DNA from 2 places in the Bacillus sp. JZ34 genome. Region 2 is predicted to be linked to the other one. Evidence: a T-box and tRNA genes for the amino acid it is inferred to sense, from the RefSeq annotation. Region 2 holds a T-box; the other holds one or more tRNA genes.
The links. The T-box of region 2 lies ahead of tyrS (tyrosine--tRNA ligase). A T-box ahead of a tRNA ligase gene usually reads a tRNA of that ligase, here a tRNA-Tyr.
Positions count from the first base shown of each region.

Region 1 (3,382 bases), 2.2 Mb from region 2:
GATGGTAACTTGAAGAAAGTAACTTTAGAGAACTAGGAGTGGTTATATGACTAAAACATTTGAAGATTATTTATCTGAATTACAAACAGATATGGTCGCCATTTGTCTTGAGTATGTCGAAAATCAGGCTGATGCCATTTATATTTATTGCTCATATGAACCTGAAATGTATTCCTTTGATGTATTTTATAAAATAAATGGTAAGTTGGTTTACAAGCACAAACTTAACGACGCGGTAAAAGAGAATGAAAAATACGATACATCAGAAAATCGTCAAGAAGCTGTTTTAGATATCGGGTTAAAAAATTTAAAGGAAATCCATAAGGTATGTACTGAATTTAGTCAGGAGATGCCTACAGAAATAAAGTTAATTTACAATGTTAAACAAAACAGTTTGAAAGGCAATTACAGATATGATTTAGTTTATTCAAATGATGACGAACTGTTACCCGATGATATTTTTGAGTCATGGTTTGAAGAAATGAAGAAGTTAGATACAGAAAAGTAAGCTGTTTAGTATAGAATTAAATTATAAGCAGCAATCAATACCGATACTTGGAATAAAATTTAATTTATAGACGCCGATTTTGCGTCTTTTTTAGGAATGTAAAATAAACTGTGTGAGTAAAAGAGCGGACACAACTTTTACTTACACAGTTTATTTCGAGAGAATAAGATAGCATTATATGCTCCTCTGTCATCGACTAGGGGTCGCCACATACATTTTGCTCCTGTAAAAGTTTCTGCACCTTATTAAGCTCATTTCGATAATATCTCACGGTATGTTCTCGTAGCTTCCAGAGCTCGCAGTCCTTAAGAAAAAATTCTTACGGACTTGTTCAAAGATAAAGAATAAATAAAAAGAGCGTTCCCTTTATAAGGAACGCTCTTTCATCGTTTGGCAATACGATGATTAGTGATACCGGTGGTCGGGGTCGAACCGACACTCCCGAAGGAACACGATTTTGAGTCGTGCGCGTCTGCCAATTCCGCCACACCGGCATGTGTGTGATCAATGGTGCCGAGGGCCGGACTTGAACCGGCACGGTAGTCACCTACCGCAGGATTTTAAGTCCTGTGTGTCTGCCAATTCCACCACCCCGGCACGAGGCAAATAAGGCGACACCCGGATTCGAACCGGGGATAAAGGTTTTGCAGACCTCTGCCTTACCACTTGGCTATGCCGCCATCATTTTAAGAATTGGAGCGGAAGACGGGATTCGAACCCGCGACCCCCACCTTGGCAAGGTGGTGTTCTACCACTGAACTACTTCCGCATTTTAACTAATATTCATCTTATCATATGCAGGATGATAAAGAAAGATGAAAACTGGGCTAGCTGGATTCGAACCAGCGCATGACGGAGTCAAAGTCCGTTGCCTTACCGCTTGGCTATAGCCCAATATGAAGGGCGATTGATGGGAATCGAACCCACGAGTGCCAGAGCCACAATCTGGTGCGTTAACCACTTCGCCACAACCGCCATAAATTGTGAATTAAAATTGGCAGGGGCAGTAGGAATCGAACCCACACCGGAGGTTTTGGAGACCTCTGTTCTACCGTTAAACTATGCCCCTAAAAACATGGTGGAGGGGGACGGATTCGAACCGCCGAACCCTGAGGGAGCGGATTTACAGTCCGCCGCGTTTAGCCACTTCGCTACCCCTCCAAAACAGTGCCGGCCAGAGGACTTGAACCCCCAACCTACTGATTACAAGTCAGTTGCTCTACCAATTGAGCTAGACCGGCAAATGGTGGCTCGGGACGGAATCGAACCGCCGACACACGGATTTTCAGTCCGTTGCTCTACCAACTGAGCTACCGAGCCTTTATTTAAATGGCGGTCCGGACGGGACTCGAACCCGCGACCTCCTGCGTGACAGGCAGGCATTCTAACCAACTGAACTACCGGACCATTTTGACAATGAATTTAATTTGGTTGCGGGGGCAGGATTTGAACCTGCGACCTTCGGGTTATGAGCCCGACGAGCTACCGAACTGCTCCACCCCGCGATAATATGATTTTCATAGAAATGGTGGAGGATGACGGGATCGAACCGCCGACCCTCTGCTTGTAAGGCAGATGCTCTCCCAGCTGAGCTAATCCTCCGAAGTACAGGACGTACAAGTGCATGCGTTGCAACAGGACGTTGCGATCTTAGCATGCCTTCCTTTAAAAAGCTTCGGTGTAAACCTGATGCTTTTTAGCGTGCTGTCCAAAAAGAATGGTGACCCGTACGGGATTCGAACCCGTGTTACCGCCGTGAAAGGGCGGTGTCTTAACCACTTGACCAACGGGCCAGATGTATTTAAAGTGGCGGAGAGCAAGGGATTCGAACCCTTGAGACGGCGTTGGCCGCCTACACGATTTCCAATCGTGCTCCTTCGACCACTCGGACAGCTCTCCAATAAATGGCTCCGCAGGCAGGATTCGAACCTGCGACCGATCGGTTAACAGCCGATAGCTCTACCACTGAGCTACTGCGGAATAATGCCTGCCTGGCGATGTCCTACTCTCGCAGGGGGAATCCCCCAACTACCATCGGCGCTGAAGAGCTTAACTTCCGTGTTCGGCATGGGAACGGGTGTGACCTCTTCGCCATCATCACCAGACAATTTAGTGACAAAGATCATTATACTATGTATTTGAAAAAATGCAAGTGCATTTTTCGAGAAATTATTCTCTCAAAACTAGATAACGGTCAGACGATTCACAAACATTTAGGTTAAGTCCTCGATCGATTAGTATCTGTCAGCTCCATGTGTCGCCACACTTCCACCTCAGACCTATCAACCTGATCATCTTTCAGGGATCTTACTTCCTTGCGGAATGGGAAATCTCATCTTGAGGGGGGCTTCATGCTTAGATGCTTTCAGCACTTATCCCGTCCGCACATAGCTACCCAGCGATGCCCTTGGCAGAACAACTGGTACACCAGCGGTGCGTCCATCCCGGTCCTCTCGTACTAAGGACAGCTCCTCTCAAATTTCCTGCGCCCGCGACGGATAGGGACCGAACTGTCTCACGACGTTCTGAACCCAGCTCGCGTACCGCTTTAATGGGCGAACAGCCCAACCCTTGGGACCGACTACAGCCCCAGGATGCGATGAGCCGACATCGAGGTGCCAAACCTCCCCGTCGATGTGGACTCTTGGGGGAGATAAGCCTGTTATCCCCGGGGTAGCTTTTATCCGTTGAGCGATGGCCCTTCCATGCGGAACCACCGGATCACTAAGCCCGACTTTCGTCCCTGCTCGACTTGTAGGTCTCGCAGTCAAGCTCCCTTGTGCCTTTACACTCTGCGAATGATTTCCAACCATTCTGAGGGAACCTTTGGGCGCCTCCGTTACCTTTTAGGAGGCGACCGCCCCAGTCAAACTG
Region 1 is NZ_CP096403.1:3,409,296-3,412,677, forward strand. It holds gene M1D90_RS17385 (DNA/RNA non-specific endonuclease) at 1-36, shown strand, start outside; gene M1D90_RS17390 (DUF600 domain-containing protein) at 47-508, shown strand; tRNA gene M1D90_RS17395 (tRNA-Leu) at 921-1,002, opposite strand; tRNA gene M1D90_RS17400 (tRNA-Leu) at 1,017-1,105, opposite strand; tRNA gene M1D90_RS17405 (tRNA-Cys) at 1,118-1,188, opposite strand; tRNA gene M1D90_RS17410 (tRNA-Gly) at 1,203-1,277, opposite strand; tRNA gene M1D90_RS17415 (tRNA-Gln) at 1,331-1,402, opposite strand; tRNA gene M1D90_RS17420 (tRNA-His) at 1,411-1,483, opposite strand; tRNA gene M1D90_RS17425 (tRNA-Trp) at 1,504-1,577, opposite strand; tRNA gene M1D90_RS17430 (tRNA-Tyr) at 1,585-1,669, opposite strand; tRNA gene M1D90_RS17435 (tRNA-Thr) at 1,677-1,749, opposite strand; tRNA gene M1D90_RS17440 (tRNA-Phe) at 1,753-1,828, opposite strand; tRNA gene M1D90_RS17445 (tRNA-Asp) at 1,839-1,915, opposite strand; tRNA gene M1D90_RS17450 (tRNA-Met) at 1,937-2,013, opposite strand; tRNA gene M1D90_RS17455 (tRNA-Val) at 2,035-2,110, opposite strand; tRNA gene M1D90_RS17460 (tRNA-Glu) at 2,227-2,301, opposite strand; tRNA gene M1D90_RS17465 (tRNA-Ser) at 2,316-2,407, opposite strand; tRNA gene M1D90_RS17470 (tRNA-Asn) at 2,414-2,488, opposite strand; rRNA gene rrf (5S ribosomal RNA) at 2,498-2,613, opposite strand; rRNA gene M1D90_RS17480 (23S ribosomal RNA) at 2,723-3,382, opposite strand, start outside.
Region 1: it has a tRNA-Tyr gene. The T-box ahead of tyrS (tyrosine--tRNA ligase) is inferred to sense a tRNA for this amino acid. The anticodon was not compared.

Region 2 (3,382 bases):
TGAGCGAACAAAGGGGGATGGGCATGGAATTGAAAGCGTTGCCAGCAGAAAAGGGAAACTACAACTTGAAAGACTATGATGAAGCATACCGGACATTTGACTGGAAGGATTCCGAAAAACATTTTTCATGGCACAAAACGGGAAAAATCAATGCAGCTTATGAAGCGATCGACCGCCACGCTGAGTCAAATTTGAAAAATAAAGTGGCATTTTACTACAAAGATCCGGTCCGCGAAGAAAAGTACACCTTCAGAGAGATGAAAAATGAAACGAATAAAGCCGGGAATGTCTTAAAGCAGCATGCCAATGTGGGAAAGGGAGACCGTGTGTTTGTTTTTATGCCGAGATCACCCGAGCTTTATTTTATTCTTCTCGGCGCTGTCAAATTGGGAGCGATCGTCGGGCCGTTGTTTGAAGCATTTATGGAAGGCGCTGTCAAAGACAGGCTTTTAAACAGCGGAGCGAAGGTTATCGTGACGACGCCGGAATTGCTTGAACGGGTGCCGGCCGGCGAACTTCCGGATCTTGAATCAATCATTGTCGTTGGAGAAGGCGTAAAGGAAGAAGGGGCTGTCATCGATTATTACGCGAAAGCGGCTGAAGCAGATACTGATCTTGAGATTGAATGGATGGATCAGGAAGACGGGATGCTGCTTCACTATACATCGGGTTCGACCGGCGCGCCAAAAGGGGTTCTCCACGTCCACAAAGCAATGATTCAGCATTATCAAACAGCCAAATGGGTTCTTGATCTGCACGACGATGACATTTATTGGTGCACGGCTGATCCAGGCTGGGTTACCGGAACGGTCTACGGGATCTTCGGTCCATGGCTGAATGGAGCAACGAATGTTGTCGTAGGCGGCAGATTCAGTCCCGAAGCATGGTACGAAACGATTGAAAAAATGGAAGTGACGGTATGGTACAGCGCGCCAACGGCTTTTCGGATGCTGATGGGTGCTGGCGACGATCTCGTAAACAAATATAATCTGAGCTCATTACGGCATATTTTAAGCGTAGGGGAGCCGTTAAATCCTGAAGTCATCAGATGGGGGCATAAAGTCTTCAGCAACCGGATTCATGATACATGGTGGATGACCGAAACAGGAGCGCAGCTCATCTGCAATTACCCGTGCATGGAAATTAAACCGGGATCGATGGGCAAGCCGATTCCAGGCGTAGAGGCTGCAATCGTCGATCACCAGGGAAATGAACTGCCTCCTTACAGAATGGGAAATCTCGCCATTAAAAAAGGCTGGCCGTCGATGATGCATTCAATCTGGAACAATCCTGAAAAATACAGCTCCTATTTTATGCCGGGGGATTGGTATGTGTCAGGAGATTCCGCCTACATGGATGAAGACGGATACTTCTGGTTCCAGGGAAGGATCGACGATGTCATCATGACATCGGGCGAGCGCGTCGGCCCGTTTGAAGTCGAAAGCAAGCTTGTTGAACATCAAGCTGTCGCTGAAGCAGGCGTCATCGGCAAACCGGATCCCGTCCGCGGTGAAATTATTAAAGCATTTATCGCCTTGAGGGACGGTTATGAACCGTCAGATTCGTTAAAAGAAGAAATCAGGCAGTTCGTGAAACAAGGTTTGGCCGCACACGCCGCGCCAAGGGAAATCGAATTCAAGGATAAACTGCCGAAAACAAGAAGCGGAAAGATCATGAGACGCGTCCTGAAAGCTTGGGAGCTGAACCTTCCGGCAGGCGATCTCTCATCGATGGAAGACTGATGTCTCATTGACAATGCAAAAATATTATGTTAAAAAAGATTTAGTCGAATATTCAAAAGGTGAAGACTGAGATCAGTAAAACGCATCCTTCCCTGTCTTAGAGAGCTGATGGCCGGTGAAAATCAGCACATATGGATGGTTTGAATTACACTCACGAACCGCTTTTGCGAAAAAAGCCTCCCGGGCTTTGTGTAGCAGAAGAACGGAAGCTTTTCCGTTATCATTGAGAGTGAAAAGAGCGCGGCCATGCGTTCTTTTAAGCAGGGTGGTACCGCGATTTTTATCGTCCCTTCGTTTTTGCGAAGGGGCGTTTTATTTTTGGAAAAAAGGAGCTAAATGATGATGACACACTTACTTGATGATTTGTCCTTCAGGGGACTGATTCAGCAGCAAACCGATGAAGCAGGCTTGAGAGAACTGCTGGATAAAGAAAAAATCAGCTTATACTCCGGATTTGATCCGACAGCTGACAGTCTGCATATCGGACACCTGTTGCCGATTTTAATGCTTCGCCGCTTTCAGCTGGCCGGACATCGTCCGATTGCGCTCGTAGGCGGAGCGACGGGCCTGATCGGCGATCCGAGCGGAAAGAAAGCGGAGCGCACGCTGAACAATGAAGAAATCGTCCGCGAATGGTCGCAGAAAATCAAAAACCAGCTTTCGCGTTTCCTGGATTTTGAAGCTGAAAAAAATCCGGCGATTATGGCGAACAACTATGACTGGATCGGCAAAATGAACGTCATTGATTTCCTGCGCGATGTCGGCAAAAACTTCGGAATCAATTACATGCTTGCCAAAGATACGGTAAGCTCCAGAATCGAGACGGGCATATCTTATACTGAATTCAGCTACATGATCCTACAGTCTCTCGATTTCTTGAATTTGTACAGAAACCAGGAATGCAAGCTGCAGATCGGCGGAAGCGACCAGTGGGGCAATATCACGTCAGGCCTCGAGCTTATCCGCAAATCTGAAGAGAATGCAAAAGCTTTCGGATTGACGATTCCGCTTGTGACAAAAGCAGACGGCACGAAGTTCGGAAAAACGGAAGGCGGCGCGATCTGGCTTGATAAAGAGAAGACATCGGCATATGAGTTTTATCAGTTCTGGATCAATACCGACGACAGGGATGTCGTGAAATACTTAAAATACTTCACTTTCTTGTCCAAAGAAGAAATTGAAGATCTCGCTGAAAAAGCAGAGACGGCGCCTGAAAAACGCGAAGCGCAAAAGCGCCTCGCCGAAGAAGTGACCGTTCTTGTACACGGCCGTGAAGCGTTTGAGCAGGCTGTCAACATCTCAAAAGCACTCTTCAGCGGAGATATTAAACAGCTGACTGCTGAAGAAGTGAAGGTCGGCTTTAAAGGGGTTCCTTCCATGGAACTTGAGAAAGCGGATGAACTGCCTCTTGTTGAGGTGCTCGTCCAATCCAAGCTGTCTCCGTCTAAACGCCAGGCGCGCGAAGATATCACAAACGGCGCGGTATACGTTAACGGCGAGCGCCGCACCGATGTTGCGGACGTCCTCACCGGCGACGACCGCATCGAAGGACAGTTTACCGTCATTCGCCGCGGTAAAAAGAAATACTTCCTGCTGACTTATAAATAATCAAAAAGCTCTTGCCAAACGGCAAGGGTTTT
Region 2 is NZ_CP096403.1:1,172,998-1,176,379, forward strand. It holds gene acsA (acetate--CoA ligase) at 24-1,742, shown strand; T-box leader at 1,796-2,036, shown strand; gene tyrS (tyrosine--tRNA ligase) at 2,085-3,350, shown strand.